Regions from separate parts of the Mesorhizobium sp. CO1-1-7 genome, predicted to be linked through region 1. Evidence: predicted binding sites of a transcription regulator. Region 1 holds the regulator's gene; each other region holds the start of a gene.
The links. The regulator PhoB, encoded in region 1, activates phosphate uptake and scavenging genes when phosphate is short. The targets are predictions, from matches to a motif close to TGTCATNNANCTGTCAT.
Positions count from the first base shown of each region.

Region 2: LB516_RS26940 (acid phosphatase) is a predicted target of PhoB. The motif match lies at 2,393-2,409, and genes of this name have one in related genera.
Region 3: LB516_RS14600 (acid phosphatase) is a predicted target of PhoB. The motif match lies at 2,854-2,870, and genes of this name have one in related genera.

Region 1 is NZ_JAIUHA010000008.1:249,362-254,599, forward strand. Features, by position in the region: gene LB516_RS19445 (sugar ABC transporter permease) at 1-156, opposite strand, end outside; gene xylF (D-xylose ABC transporter substrate-binding protein) at 393-1,433, opposite strand; gene LB516_RS19455 (ROK family protein) at 1,699-2,934, shown strand; gene phoB (phosphate regulon transcriptional regulator PhoB) at 2,937-3,626, opposite strand; gene phoU (phosphate signaling complex protein PhoU) at 3,646-4,353, opposite strand; gene pstB (phosphate ABC transporter ATP-binding protein PstB) at 4,379-5,182, opposite strand; gene pstA (phosphate ABC transporter permease PstA) at 5,179-5,238, opposite strand, start outside.
Region 2 is NZ_JAIUHA010000014.1:106,205-111,442, forward strand. Features, by position in the region: gene LB516_RS26925 (MaoC family dehydratase) at 1-261, shown strand, start outside; gene LB516_RS26930 (MaoC family dehydratase) at 258-716, shown strand; gene LB516_RS26935 (adenine phosphoribosyltransferase) at 876-1,421, opposite strand; gene LB516_RS26940 (acid phosphatase) at 1,653-2,348, opposite strand; gene LB516_RS26945 (cytochrome c1) at 2,631-3,503, opposite strand; gene LB516_RS26950 (cytochrome b) at 3,531-4,832, opposite strand; gene petA (ubiquinol-cytochrome c reductase iron-sulfur subunit) at 4,849-5,238, opposite strand, start outside.
Region 3 is NZ_JAIUHA010000006.1:144,129-149,366, reverse strand. Features, by position in the region: gene LB516_RS14615 (SDR family oxidoreductase) at 117-821, shown strand; gene LB516_RS14610 (GIY-YIG nuclease family protein) at 1,008-1,295, shown strand; gene LB516_RS14605 (cytochrome-c peroxidase) at 1,489-2,757, opposite strand; gene LB516_RS14600 (acid phosphatase) at 2,967-4,502, shown strand; gene LB516_RS14595 (DUF922 domain-containing Zn-dependent protease) at 4,550-5,146, opposite strand.

The DNA.
Region 1 (5,238 bases):
CGAAATCATATGCAGCGCGACCCAGATCAGCAGCAGCGCGCCGATCATGCCGAGCATGCGGGTATCGATCTCGGTCGCCTTCAGGAAACGCGCGACCGCGCCGAGTTCCGACGCACGCGCCGTATCGGCCTGCGAGGTTGAGGTCGTGTCGGTCATGATGTCCTCCCAGCGGCTTGCCGTCTGACGCGGAGCCGGACCAGAGCCCAGAAGTTAGCCGCCAGCGGCGGAAACACAAATCTTGTCGGGAAAACGCCGCGGCTTGGAAGCAATTCCAGGAAAAGTGCGTAAGGGTTTTTGTCCGGAATTGCGAAGACAAGAAAATTGGAACGGCCAGTGTTCAGAACACTGACCGTTCCACGCCGCGGCGTTTCCGACTTTTCAGGCGATCAAGCTCAGTTGCAGGCCGCGACGCTGCCCGCGGCAACGCCCGTGCAGACTTCGTCCTTCTTGATCCAGCCGGCGTCGATGACGAGGTTGAGATTGTCCTTGGTGATGGCCACCGGGGTCAGGAACAGCGACTTGACGGTGTTGCCGCCAGGCGTCGTGAAGTCCTTCACGCCGGCGATGTCGGTCATCTTCTTGCCGTCGGCGAGTTGCGAGGCGATCTCGGCGGCGTTCTTGCCGAGTTCGCGCGCGTCCTTCCACACCGACACGGTCTGGGTGCCGAGCGCGATGCGGTTGAGCGCGGCGTGGTCGCCGTCCTGGCCGGAGACCGGCACGGTGCCGGCGAGCCCCTGCGCCGTCAGCGCCGCGACGACGCCGCCGGCGGTGCCGTCATTGGCGGCGACCACGGCGTCCACCTTGTTGTCGTTGGCGGTGAGGAACTGTTCCATGTTCTTCTGGGCGTTGGCGGGCAGCCAGCCGTCCGTATAGGCTTCGCCGACATTCTTGATCTTGCCGCTGTCTATGGCCGTCTTCAGCAATTCCATCGAGCCCGAGAACAGGAAGTCGGCATTCGGATCGGCGCCGGAGCCCTTGATGAAGACGTAATTGCCCTCAGGCTTCACCTTGAACACTTCGCGGGCCTGCATGCGGCCAACTTCCTTGTTGTCGAAGGTCAGGTAGAAGACGTCCTTGTTCTCGATCAGGCGGTCATAGCCGACGACCGGAATGCCCTCGTCGAGCGCCTTCTGTACCGCCGGGCCGATGGCCGACGCGTCCTGCGCCAGGATGATCAGCGAATTGGCACCCTGCGAAATCAGGCTCTCGACATCGGTCAGCTGCTTGCCGGGATTGGACTGCGCATCGGCGGAAATGTACTTGTCGCCCGCGGCCTCGATCGCCTTCTTCATGGCCGCCTCGTCGGTCTTCCAGCGCTCCTCCTGGAAGTTGGACCACGACACGCCGATGACCTTGTCCTTTGCCTGCGCGACCGACGCCAGCGTCAGCGACATGGCGACACCCGCCAGAATGGCGACTGTGAATCTCTTCATGATATCCTCCCTGCGCCCGCGTGTGGCGCGACCAAACTGGCCCTAAGGCCGGCACAAAGGCCCTAATTTTTTCGAGCCTCGAAAAAACACTGGTCCATCGCCGGAACACTGTCAACATCGATTCTGACGGATTTTGAGGTGCCGGAAGCCTTTTTTCGAGCCCCGCAATAAATAAATGACAGCCCCAGCCGCTTCTGCCAGTATTCGACCCGTGCCGGAGGTGTTCGAGGGGGCGTCAAGAACCGCGGCGACGGGGAGGGAAATCATGTCGGTCGGAATCCGCCACGACGATCTGCGCCGGCGCAACCGCGCAATGGTGATTGGAGCCGTGCGCCGGGGTGGCCAGCCCTCGCGCACTGAGATCGCCGCCACCACCGCCCTGAGCCACTCGACCATATCGGCGATATCAGCCGACCTGATCGGCGAAGGTATCCTGAGCGAAGGCAAGCCGAACGAGGCCGGCTCACTGAAACGCGGCCGGCCGCAGGTGGGCCTTTGTCTCAACCCCGAGGCCGCGGCGGTCATGACCGTGGTGCTGTCGCTGAATTTCCTCTCCGTCGCCGTCATCGACTACGCCGGCCAGGTGATATCGGAGGAGCAGCGCCGGCTGGACACGCTGACCATGTCGCGCGAGGCGCTGATCGGCGAATGCGTGGCCATCGTCCGGCGCCGCCTCGAGGATCCCGACCTCGATGTCGCCAGCATTGCCCGCATCGCGCTGGCGATCCAGGGCATCACCGACACCGAGGCGCGCGCCATGCTGTGGTCGCCGATCACGCCGCAGACGGACATTGCCTTCGCCGATATACTCGAAGCCGAATTCGGCATCCCCGCCACCATGGAGAACGACTGCAACATGATGGCTGTGGCGCTGCGCTGGCGCGACCCCGAGCGCTACCGCGACGACTTCATCGCCATCCTGCTCTCGCACGGCATCGGCATGGGCCTAGTGCTGAAGGGCGAGCTGTTCACCGGCACCCATTCCTCAGGCGGCGAGTTCGGCCACATGATCCATCGCCCCGGCGGCGCGCTCTGCCGCTGCGGGCGGCGCGGCTGCGTCGAGGCCTATGCCGGCAACTATGCCATCTGGCGTAATGCAGGACAGATGGGTGAGGACGCCAAACCGGTCGACGTCAGCGACGCCGACATGCGCGCATTGGCGGCCACGGCGCGCGAAAGAGACGGACCGGAGCGCGAGGCCTATCGCAAGGCCGGCGAGGCGCTGGGCTATGGCCTTGGCAGCTTGTTCGCGCTGATCGATCCGGCGCCGGTTGCGATGGTCGGCGTCAGCGCCGCCGCCTTCGATCTGATCGAGCCGGCCTTGCGTGAGGCCATCGCCCAGACCGCCGGCGGCCAGCATTCGACGTCGATTTCCTTCGATACAGAGCCGAACGAATTGCCGCTGATCCGCGAGGGCTGCGCCATGCGCGCGCTCACCTTCGTCGACCAGGAGATCTTCGCGCCGGGCGTGCAGGTGAGATCCGGCAAGAACGTGGCCTGATCTCAATCCTCGCGGATTGCGTAGCCCGCGCCACGGATGGTGCGTATCACATCGGGCATGCGGCCATTGTTGACCGCCTTGCGCAGGCGGCCGACATGCACATCCACGGTGCGCTCGTCGATGTAGATCGTCTCGCCCCAGACATTGTCGAGCAACTGGCTGCGCGAGAACACGCGGCCGGGATGGCGCATCATGAATTCGAGCAGCCGGAACTCGGTCGGTCCGAGCCGGATCTCGCTCTTCTTGCGATAGACCCGGTGCGATTCGCGGTCGAGCACGATGTCACCGACCTTGAGCACGCTGGACAGCACTTCCGGCTTGGCGCGGCGCAGCAGCGCCTTGACCCGGGCCATGAATTCCGGCGTCGAGAACGGCTTGACCAGATAGTCGTCGGCGCCGGTCGAGAGGCCGCGCACGCGGTCGCTCTCCTCGCCGCGCGCCGTCAGCATGATGATCGGCAATCGCTCCGTCTCGGGCCGCATGCGCAGGCGCCGACAGAGTTCGATGCCGGAAACCGCCGGCACCATCCAGTCGAGCACCAGGAGGTCGGGCACGTTTTCCTGGAGGCGTATCTCGGCTTCGTCGCCGCGTGTCACCACCTCGACCTGGTAACCCTCGGACTCCAGGTTGTAGCGGAGGAGCACGCCCAGCGGCTCCTCGTCCTCCACCACCATGATGCGTGGCGCGATCATCGATCGATCATCCCTGCCGTCAAGCCGCCGGCACCGACATCGCCGTCTCGTCCTGCTTCGGACGGTTGGCGGGCAGTTGCGTGCCGGTCAGCACATAATACGCATTCTCGGCGATGTTGGTCACATGGTCGCCGATGCGTTCGAGATTCTTGGCGGAGAACAAAAGATGCGTGCAAGCCGTGATGTTGCGGGGATCCTCCATCATGTAGGTCAGGAGTTCGCGGAAGACCGAAGTGTATTTGACGTCGATGCGTTCGTCGTCATTCCTGAGCTTGGCGAGGGCGGCGGCATCGCCGGCCGCATATTCCTCGACGACGCCCTGCACCTGGATCAGCACCAGCTGCGCCATGGAGTCGATGGAATGCGACAGGTCGCGCGGCGTGGCGGTGAGGCCGACCGAGCCGACGCGCTTGGCGATGTTCTTGGCAAGGTCGCCGATGCGTTCGAGATCGCCCGCCATGCGGATCGAGCCGACGACATGACGCAGATCGTCGGCCATCGGCTGGCGCTTGGCGATCAGGGTGATGGCGCGATCATCGAGTTCGCGCTGGCGCGCGTCCATGATGGCGTCGTCGGAGACCACGCGCTGTGCCAGCGCGTTGTCGGAATTCAGCAGCGCCTTGGTGGCGCCGCCGACCATCGTGCCGGCGAGATCGCCCATGTCGCTGATCAGCCTGCTGATCTGTCCGAGATCCTCGTCGAAGGCTGCGACTGTGTGTTCGGCCATGATCCTGGTCCTCGTATGCGTGAGATCAGCCGAAGCGGCCGGTGATGTAGTCCTGCGTGCGCTTCTCGCGAGGCGACGTGAAGATTTTCTCGGTTTTGTCGAATTCGACCAGCTCGCCCAGATACATGAAAGCCGTCTGCTTCGACACGCGCGCGGCCTGCTGCATGTTGTGGGTGACGATGACGATCGTGTAGTCGGCCTGCAACTCGTCGATCAATTCCTCGATCTTGGCGGTCGACAATGGGTCGAGCGCCGAGGCCGGTTCGTCGAGCAGGATGACCTCCGGCTTGACCGCCACGGTGCGGGCGATGCAAAGCCGCTGCTGCTGGCCGCCCGACAGGCTGAGGCCGCTGGCATTGAGCTTGTCCTTGACCTCGTTCCACAGCGCGGCGCGTTTCAACGCCTGCTCGACACGGCCGTCCATCTCGGCCTTGCCGATCTTCTCATAGAGCCGGACGCCGAACGCGATATTCTCATAGATCGACATCGGGAACGGCGTCGGCTTCTGGAACACCATGCCGATCTTGGTGCGCAACAGGTTGAGGTCCTGCGAGCGGTCGAGAACGTTCTGGCCGTCGAGCAGCACCTGACCCTCGGCGGTCTGCTTGGGGTAGAGCTCGTAGATGCGGTTGAAGACGCGCAGCAGCGTCGACTTTCCGCAACCCGACGGTCCGATGAAGGCCGTCACGCTGCGCTCGGGCAGCGACAAGGTGATGTCTTTCAGCGCCTTCGACTGGCCGTAGTAGAAATTGAGGTTCTTGACCTCGATCTTCGCCTTGGCGGCTGCCTCTGTCGCAATCGTCATGTCTGGAGACAACATCTGGCTCATTTGTCCTCTCTGCGTCCGGTCAGGCTGCGCGCAAAGATGCTGAGCGCGAGAACCGT
Region 2 (5,238 bases), on a different contig from region 1:
ATGCTGTGCGATGCCTTCCTGCTGGACTCCACCTGCCAGGGCGCACCAGGAGTCGATCAGGTCAAATGGAAGAAGCCGGTGCTCGCCGGCGATACGCTGCGGGGCAGCCTGGTGGTTCTGGCCAGGCGCCTGTCGAAATCGAAGCCGCAACTCGGCTTCGTGACCATGCGCAGCGAACTGGTCAACCAGCGCGGCGAAAGCGTCTTCGAGCTCGAGAACTCCGTCATGTTCCTGACGCGCGACGCGGGGGATGCGGCATGACGCTCGACGAATTCTTCCGCATCGGCACCACGGTGACGCTGGGCTCGCACAGATTCGAGCCCGAGGCGATCAAAGCGTTCGCCCGCAAATACGACCCGCAGATCTTTCACATCGACGAAGAGGCCGCGAAGAAGAGCGTGCTCGGCGGCCTCTGCGCCTCCGGCTGGCATACCGCCGCCACCTGGATGAAGCTGAACCTGGAGAGCCGCCTGGACGCCGAAGGCTGGGACGGCCCGGTGCCCGAATTCGGCCCCTCGCCCGGATTCAAGAACCTGAAGTGGCTGAAGCCCGTCTTTGCCGGGCAAACCATCACCTTCACGCGCACGGCGCTGTCCCACCGCCCCATCGCGTCCCGCCCCGGCTGGCGGTTGCTGGCGCTGCTCTGCGAGGCCACTGATTCGACCGGCGGCAAGGTGCTGGAGTTCGAAAGCGCGGTGCTGGTGAAGGTGGAGTAGTTTCTTCCTTCGCCCCGTTTACGGCGTGGCCGAAGGGCGGATGAGGGCGGCACCCGCGCTGGTTATCGTGTTGCCTCCCTGCCCTTCGCTATCGCTCCGGGCGTTCGAGATCTTTGAAAGGTCCACTGGACCTTTCAATTTGCCTTCGGCAAACCGGTCTCAAACCCCCTCGAACCCGATCAGCGTTCGCACCGGCACGCCGAGCGCTTCGAGCTTGGCGCGCCCGCCCAAATCCGGCAGGTCGATGACGAAACAGGCGGCGAGAATGTCGGCGCCGATCTGGCGCAGCAGCTTGACCGCCGCTTCAGCCGTGCCGCCGGTGGCGATCAGATCGTCGACCAGGATCACCTTCTCGCCGGGCGCGACGCCGTCCTTGTGCATCTCCATCTCGTCCAGCCCGTATTCCAGGCTGTAGGCGACGCGCACGGTCTCATAAGGCAGCTTGCCCTTCTTGCGGATCGGCACGAAGCCGGCCGAGAGCTGGTGAGCAACGGCGCCGCCCAGGATGAAGCCGCGCGCTTCGATGCCGGCGATCTTGTCGATCTTCTGCCCGGCATAGGGATGCACCAGCTCGTCGATGGCGCGGCGGAAGGCGCGCGCATTGCCGAGCAGCGTGGTGATGTCGCGAAACAGGATGCCGGGCTTGGGATAGTCCGGGATGGTACGGATCGAGGCCAGCAGCGTGTCTTCGAGAGAAGGTTTCATGAAGCGGCTCCGAATGATCCGGCTGACAAAGTGAAACGGCGCGGGGCCGATCGTAACCCGGCGCGACCGACAACGGCTAGCGCGATGTGGCGACCGAGACAAGCGCATCCGGCAAAGGAATTGACTACGGGCTGGGAGCAACCACCAGGCGATTTTCCTCCTGTTGGGCGCAGCCACGAAAAAGGGGCGCCCGAAGGCGCCCCGCTCGAACGGATGGCTATCGGCCAAATCCTACATGCCGAGATCGGAACGAAGCTCCGCCCTGGCCACGTCGTACTCGGCCTTGAAGTCATCCCGGTTGAGCAGGACGGCGGCGATGACGCTGCCGGAAATCTTGCCCATCTCGACGTCGGACGGATAGTGGATGCCGCCGACGATGCGGTTGTGGGCGAACTCAGCCGCGCGCGCCATGATCTCAGCACGCCTTTCCGGAACCATGTCGGACAGGATGATGCCCATCATCGTGCCGACGGTCGCATGGCCGGACGGCCAGGAACCGGAGCTCGACAGCTTGACCACCGGCTTGACGAGATCGCTGAGCTGGTGCGGACGCGGGCGCTTCCAGACATCCTTGGCCGGATCGACGACGGCGCCTTCGGTCTCCACCACGCGATCGAAGAAGGCGCTGAATTTCGGCAGCTTGTCCTTGTTGAAATTCGGCCCCATGACATCGGCGAAACGCCAGACGTTTTCCTCGGCGTCGGCGATGGCGCGGGCTTCCATCTCGGGTGTGCGCGTGACCTGCATGGTCAGCACTTCGCCAAGCTCGGCCTTGGTCTCAGCCGAATCATTGGCCGGCGGCGGCGGCAGGATCATCGTCAGGTCGACATCCTTGTTGGTGATGAATGGTTTTGCGTCTTCGGCGCGGGCCGCGGAACCTACGACGAGCAGCAGCAGGCCTGCCGCAAGCGATGCGTATCTTTTCATGGGCGTGATCCTTTGATGAGAGCGCCGCAGGATCGCGATGTGTGGTGACGGCCATGTGACACCGCCGAGACGTGGAGGCGCAATCCACTCAAAAAGCAGAAAGGGCACCTCGCGGCGCCCCATGTTGTACACTGAACGGCCCAGGGCCTTTGAGATTCAGGTCAGGCCGAATCGAAAACGATGGTTTCCGAGAACCGGAGCGGAGCGTACTTGAAGTACGTGAGCACCGGAAGCGCAGGAAGCCATCGTTTGCAGACCGGCCTCACCTGAAGATCAACAGGCCTAGTGCGCGACGGCTTCCCACACCTTGCGCTTGGTCAGGTAGACCAGGGCGCCGAACAGAAGCAGGAACACCAGCACGCGGAAGCCCATCTTCTTGCGGTCTTCCATGTGCGGCTCGGCAGCCCATGTCAGGAAGGCAGCCACGTCGCGGGAATACTGGTCGATGGTCTGCGGCGAACCGTCGTCATAGGTGACCTGGCCGTCGGAGAGCGGCTTGGGCATCTTCAGCGACACGCCGGACATGAAGTACGGGTTGTAGTGTGTGCCTTCGGGGATGACCATGCCGGCGGGCGGGGTCTGGTCGTAGCCGGTCAAGAGCGAATGGATGTAGTCGGGACCACCGGCATCATACTGGGTGAAGATATCGAAGACGAACTGCGGGAAGCCGCGCTCGACGCCGCGCGCCTTGGCCAGCAACGACATATCCGGCGGCGCCGCACCGCCATTGGAGGCAGCGGCGGCTTCCTCATTGGCGAATGGGGCCGGGAAATGGTCGGACGGCTTGCCGGGACGGTCGAACATGTCGCCGGCATCGTTGGGGCCATCATGGATTGTGTATTCGGCTGACAGCGTCTTGATCTGCGCGTCGCTGTAACCGAGGTCCGAAAGCGTGCGGAACGCCACCAGGTTCATCGAATGGCAGGCCGAGCAGACTTCCTTGTAGACCTTCAGCCCGCGCTGCAACTGCGCCTTGTCATAGGTGCCGAACGGGCCGGTGAAGCTCCAGCTCATTTCCTTCGGCTCGTTGATCGGGAAATGCGTCGGTGCCGCCGCGTTGTGCGCCTCTTCGGCCGCGAACGCCCAAGTGCCTGCAACTCCGGTGCCGGCGGCCACGAGGCCGACCAGCGCAAGCGAGGTGAGAATCTTTTTCATGCCAAATCCCCTTAGATTCTCTACCGCTCAGCCCTTGGTCTCAGGTGCTGCCGTGGCGCCCGCCGGATGCCCGCTGCCACCCTTGTTCTTTTCGAGCACCGCCTCGGTGATCGAGTTCGGCAGCCTGCGGGGTGTCTCGATCAAGCCGAGCACCGGCAGCGCGATCAGGAAGAAGGCGAAGTAGAACAGCGTCGCCATCTGCGCCATGAACACATAGCTGCCTTCCGCCGGCTGCGAGCCCAGCCAGCCCAGCAGGATGGCATCGGCCACGAACAGCCAGAAAAACAGCTTGTACCAGGGCCGGTAGACCGCCGAGCGCACCTTGGAGGTGTCGAGCCACGGCACCAGGAACAGCATGACGATGGCGCCGAACATGCACAGCACGCCGCCGAGCTTGGAATTGATCGGCCCGATGTTGAAGGTGATGGCGCGCAGGATCGCGTAGAATGGCAGGAAGTACCATTCCGGGACGATATGGGCCGGCGTCTTAAGCGGGTTGGCGACCGTGTAGTTGTCCGGATGGCCGAGATAGTTCGGCAGGTAGAAGACGAAGTAGGCGAAGACGAACAGGAACACGATCATGCCGAACGCGTCCTTGATGGTCGCGTAGGGCGTGAAGGCCACGGTATCTGTCTTCGACTTGACCTCGATGCCGGTCGGGTTCGACTGGCCGACGACATGCAGCGCCCAGACATGCAGAACGACGACGCCGGCAATCATGAAAGGCAGCAGGTAATGCAGGGCGAAGAAGCGGTTCAGCGTCGGATTGTCGACGGCGAAGCCGCCGAGCAGGAGCTGCTGGATCCAGTCGCCAACCAGAGGAATGGCGCTGAAGAAGCCGGTGATGACAGTGGCGCCCCAGAAGCTCATCTGCCCCCATGGCAGCACATAGCCCATGAAACCGGTCGCCATCATCAGGAGGTAGATGATGCAGCCGAGGATCCACAGCAGCTCGCGCGGCGCCTTGTAGGAGCCGTAATAGAGGCCGCGGAAGATATGCAAATAGACGGCGATGAAGAAGAACGAGGCGCCGTTGGCGTGCATGTAGCGCAGCAGCCATCCGGAATTCACGTCGCGCATGATCTTTTCGACCGAACCGAAGGCGAGATTGGTGTCGGCCGTATAGTGCATGGCCAGCACGATGCCGGTCAGGATCTGCGCCACCAGCATGATCGCCAGGATGCCGCCGAAGGTCCACATATAGTTCAGGTTGCGCGGCACCGGATAGGCGATGAAGCTGTCATAGACCATCCTGGGCAGCGGCATGCGGGCGTCGAACCAGCGTTCGATACCGGTCTTCGGCGTGTAGGTCGAGTGTCCCTCGCTCATCGAAATATCCCCTGCCTCAACCGATAAGGAGTTTGGTGTCGGAAACGAATTTGAATACCGGAATCGCCATGTTCTCCGGCGCCGGGCCTTTACGGATGCGGCCGGCCGTGTCGTATTGCGAACCGTGGCACGGGCAGAACCAGCCGCCGAAATCGCCTTCCTGACCTAACGGGATGCAGCCTAGATGGGTGCAGACCTGAACCATCACCATCCAGGCCTCCTTGCCGGGCGTGGTGCGGTTGGCGTCGGTCGCCGGCGCATCGGACGGCAAATTGGCGTTGCGGGCGATCGGATCCTTGAGATCGGAGAGGCTGACGGCCTCGCCGTCCTTCATTTCCTTCTCGGTGCGGTTGCGCACCACGACCGGCTTGCCGCGCCACTTGACGATCAGCGAGCTGCCAGGCGC
Region 3 (5,238 bases), on a different contig from region 1:
GCTCACCGCGCAAGTTTTCTGCAGCTCGATTCAGGCTTTCTCGTTCGAACTGCGCGGCGAAACCGGCTATAGGACCGCTGAAACCGTAGCTCTCGCCAATCTGAAAAGGAAATCCGATGAGTGTAGAAAAGACAGCCGTCATCGTGGCCGGCGGCAGCGGCATGGGGGCGGCGGCGGCCAAGCGGCTGGCGGCGGATGGTTTCAAGGTCGCCATCCTGTCCTCGTCCGGCAAGGGCGAGGCGCTGGCCAAGGAGCTTGGCGGGCTCGGCGTCACCGGCTCCAACCAGTCGAACGACGATCTGCAGCGGCTCGCCGACCTCACCCTGGAGCGCTATGGCCGCATCGACGTGCTGGTCAACAGCGGCGGCCATGGGCCGCGCGCGCCGATCCTGGAGATCACGGACGAGCAGTGGCACACCGGCATGGACGTCTACCTGATGAACGTCATCCGGCCGGTGCGCATCGTGGCGCCGCAGATGGTCAAGCAGAAGGGCGGCGCCATCATCAACATCTCGACGGCCTGGGTGGCGGAACCGAACGCGATGTTCCCGACCTCGGCCGTGTTCCGCGCCGGCCTTGCCGCCTACACCAAGATTTTCGCCAACACCTTCGCGGCCGACAATGTGCGCATGAACAATGTGCTGCCCGGCTGGATCGACAGCCTGCCCGCCACCGAAGAGCGCCGCGACAACGTGCCGATGCAGCGCTACGGCACCTCAGAGGAGATCGCCGCGACGATCGCGTTTTTGGCGTCGGACGGGGCAGGGTATATTACCGGGCAGAATATCCGCGTGGATGGGGGTGTGATCCGGGCGCTGTGAGGGGCGGCTGGCGGCGATCCCATACCTCTCAGATTAGCCGATGCCCTCCCTCCCTTCGTCATCCTAGGGCGTAGCAAGGAGCGAAGCGACGCCACGCAGAACCCTAGGATCCATGCCGCGACGTGGGCCGAAAAAATACGGCGAACGAGGATAGTCCCCGGACGGGTTGGCGGTTACCGTCAACGCATGACCGGCTATGTTTACATGACCGCGAGCCAGAAGGGCGGCACCATCTACATCGGTGTCACCAACGATCTCGGTCGCCGCATGCCGGAGCACAAATCCGGCGAAGGTTCGCGCTTCACCAGGCGCTACGGTGTGCAGCGGTTGGTCTGGTACGAGGAACATTTCGACATTCGTGACGCCATTCAACGCGAGAAATCGCTGAAGCGCTGGTCGCGACAATGGAAGATCGAACTGATCGAGAAGACCAATCCGGAATGGTTCGAGCTGTTTCGCGGAACAGGTTGGTAGCGGTTTGATGCGTTTCGTCGGAGTTTGGAGCCAGGTTCGGCACCGTTTTGTCCGTCGCAAGCGTCGCGGCATGGATCCTAGGGTCTGCGCCGCGTCGCTTCGCTCCTTGCTCCGCCCTAGGATGACGAAGCGAGGGAGGGCTTCGGATTAGTCGCCAGGTCAACTAGCGACCCCTATGGCGTGGCTTCCCAGTTCACTGCGACCGCTTCGCCGCCTGATCCGCATCCGTCAGCGTCTGCAGAAACGCCACGATATCGTCGATCTCGGCATCGTTGAGCGCCGGCTTGTCGCCGGGTTTCTTGCCGTCGAAGGGCGGGTCTTGATTCAAGTTCGGCCAGTAAGCCTTTGGCAAATCGTCATATTTGTCGACCGTGCCGTAAGCGTTTTTCGGGTACCAGCGGCCGGGGTCGGTGTCGCGGCTGGCGTAGAAGGCCACCGCTTCGCGCAGCGTGTGGAAATATCCGTTGTGGAAGAAGCTCTTGCGCAGCGCCACGTTGCGCAGGCTCGGTGTCTTGAACAGGCCGCAATAGTCGGTGCGGCCACGGAAATCGGTGCGCAGCGGGCCGCACAGGCCGAGATCGACATAGGCCGGGTCGGCGTTGGCCGGGATGGCCGGATTGCGCGGCACGGCGATGGCGATCAGGCCGAAATCGGTGAATTGCGGCGGCTCGCCGTCATTGGCCGGTTCGCTGAGGTGGCAGGAGGCGCAATTGCCTTTCGCCTCGTCCTCGAACAGGGCGCGGCCATGCAGTTCCCGCGCCGATAGCGTCGCCTTGCCGGCGAGGAAGGCGTCGTAGCGGCTGGAATAGGGGTAGAAGTCGACCGCGCTCTGCTCGAACGTGCCAAGCGCCTCGGCGGCGGCGTCGAAGGCATCGTCCGGGCGGTCGAAGACATCGTTGCCGAAGGTTGCCTTGAAGTCATCGGCATAGGCTGACTTGCGCAAGGCGGCGGAGACCGCCACGGCATCCTTGTTTGCCATCTCGAAGGGCGAGAGCAGGGGGATTTTCGCCTGGTCCACACCGTGATCGGCGCGGCCGTCCCAGGTCAGACCGCCGGTCGGGCCATTGTCGACGCTCTCGTCGCCCTCGTCCTCGGAATCGTGGAAATGCTCGGTGAAGGCGGGCGCGGCCTGGATGTAGCGCAGCGACGGTACCGCGCGCACGCCGGACTGGTCGAGGTTCGGGCCGCCCATCTCGACGGGAGCTGCCGAGGCCGGACCGAAGGCATGGCGTGGATCGTGGCAGGAGGAACAGGCCTGTTTTCCCGAAGCCGAGAGCGCCGGGTCGAAGAACATCTTTCGCCCCAAGGCAGTCAGCGCCTCGGCGCGCGCGAAGGTTTGCGCACGCGATAGCGGACCGGGATGGACGCCGTCCGGCCCCGCCGTATTCGGGGGTGCGGCAAAGCCAAAGGTCGAGATCGCGGCACTCGCGATCACCAGGCTTTTCCATCGTCTCGTCATCATGGGGCACGGTCCGCTTTGGCCCGGAAATAAGAACGCAGTGCAACGGATTGATGACCGGTCCCAGTGCTCACGAAACCGTGTTCGCCGCGGCGGCGGATGTCACAAAGGTGACAAGGCCTCCACGTTAGCTGCCCATGGTTCCCGCGCCGTAGCCCCATAGCCCATAGCCCTATAGCCCCATAGCCACAGTCAAGCCACGAGGTCTTCCCATGACGAGGCTCAAGTTCCTCACTTCCTTCTGTCTGGCCGGTTCGGCCTTGTTTCCCCTTGCGGCCGCCAATGCCGCACCTCCCGGCTTCGACAAGATCGACACCGTCGTCGTCATTTATGCAGAGAACCGCAGCTTCGATAATCTTTATGGTGGCTTCCCCGGCGCCAATGGACTGGCCAATGTCTCGGCCGACCAGGCGCGCCAGCTCGACCGCGACGGCAAGCCGCTGACCGAACTGCCGCCGGCCTGGGGCGGGCTGACCGGAAAGGGCGTCACGCCCGTGGTGACGGAGGCGCAGACCGCGCATCTTGCCAACGCGGCCTTCGCCATCGACGATCCCAAGGGCTTCAACGAAGGCACCAATGTCATCACCCACGATTTGTGGCACCGTTTCTACCAGGAGCAGATGCAGATCGACGGCGGCAAGAACGATAAATTCGTCGCCTGGGCCGATTCCGGCGGGCTGGTCATGGGCCATTATGACGGCTCGAGCCTGCCGATGTGGCAGGTGGCGAAGAAATATGTGCTGGCCGACAATTTCTTCCAGGGCGCCTTTGGCGGCTCCTTCCTCAACCATTTCCAGCTCGCCTGCGCCTGCGCGCCGTTCTATCCGCATGCCGGCACCAGTCCGATCAAGGGCCAGATCGCGGTGGTCGAGGCCGACGGCACGACCTTGAAGGTGGCCGACAATTCGCCGCCGTCGGCGCTGGGCGGTGTGCCGAAATTCGTCAATGACGGCGCCATCACGCCCGATTTTTACGCCGTCAACACCATGCAGCCGCCTTACGAGCCGAGCGCCAACAAGCCTGCCGAGGGCGGTGACAAGGCGCTGGCCGATCCGGCCGCGCCCACCACGCTGCCGCCGCAGCACGACATCACCATCGGCGATCTCCTGTCGCTGAAGGGGGTCGACTGGGCCTGGTACGCCGGCGCCTGGCAGGCGACCCTCGACGGCAAGAACGCCACGCCGGTGCCGAACTTCCAGTTCCACCACCAGCCGTTCAACTATTTCGCCGCCTACGCGCCCGGCACGGCAGCGCGCACCGAGCATCTCAGGGATGGCGGCCTGGATGGCGCCGAGTTCATCAAGGCGATCGACGACGGCAAGCTGCCGCAGGTCGCCTTCTACAAGCCGCAGGGCAATCTCAACGAGCACTCAGGCTATGCCGACGTGACATCGGGCGACCGGCATCTGGCCGACCTCGTCGCGCATCTGGAGAAGAGCCCGCAATGGAGCCACATGCTGGTCGTCGTCACCTATGACGAGAATGGCGGCTTCTGGGATCACGTCGCGCCGCCCAAGGCCGACCGCTGGGGCCCGGGCAACCGCATCCCGGCCTTCATCGTCTCGCCCTATGCCAGGATGGGCACGGTCGACCACACGCAATACGATACGACATCGATCCTGCGCTTCATCACCGCGCGCTACGATCTGCCGGTGCTGACGGGCATCGTCGCCCGCGACAAGGCGCTGGCCGCCAATGGCGAGCCGCCGATGGGGGATCTGTCAGCCGCGCTTGATCTCAGCCGCTAGGGCGGAGCGAACCGCGAATACGCCGCCGCGCCGCGAGGCGCGGTGGCTCAGCCGCCATTGACCAGGGCAAGAATGAGCTTTTGCAGATTGCCGCCCTGGCCGAGTTCGATGCGGTCGAAATCGCGGCTTGCCTGCCGCTGCGCCTGCGAAAGGGCGGACAGGCGTTTGGTCATCTCGACCCGGATCTTGCTGCATTTGGGATCGTCGGGAACGGTGAGGCCGACCGTCGCCGCCTCGATCTTGCGCGCCATGTCGACAATGGTCGCGCCATGCACCTTTTCGTGGGCGCTGACGCCTGCGAGGAAAACCTCCCAGTTCTTCTGGATGGCGGACGGCAGCGGCGAGGAGGGGCTGGGCAAGGTGTAGGTGATGATGAGCTTTGGCTTGGCCGAGACCAGCACGCAGGCTCCGGCACGCGGCTGATAATCCCTGGTCCAGGTCAGCTTGAAATTGGTGTGAGCAATGGCGCGGGTAATGCCGACATTCGGCCCGTTCTCGCCGATCGACCGGTAGAGCTCGAGCCCGGACTGGCCTGAAATGGCGTAGGTCTCGACCTTCTCGACAGGCTTCCACTCGGCATGCGCCGCAAGCGGCAAGGCCACCAGGGCGGCGGTCGGAAGATACAGGCGAACACAGGCTCTCAACACTGCTCTCTCCGAGGCGCGCGGCCTTGCCATTCAGGCAACGCTATTCAACGGCTTTTCCTATATGCTGCCGGCGGGCGCTGCAAATGGCC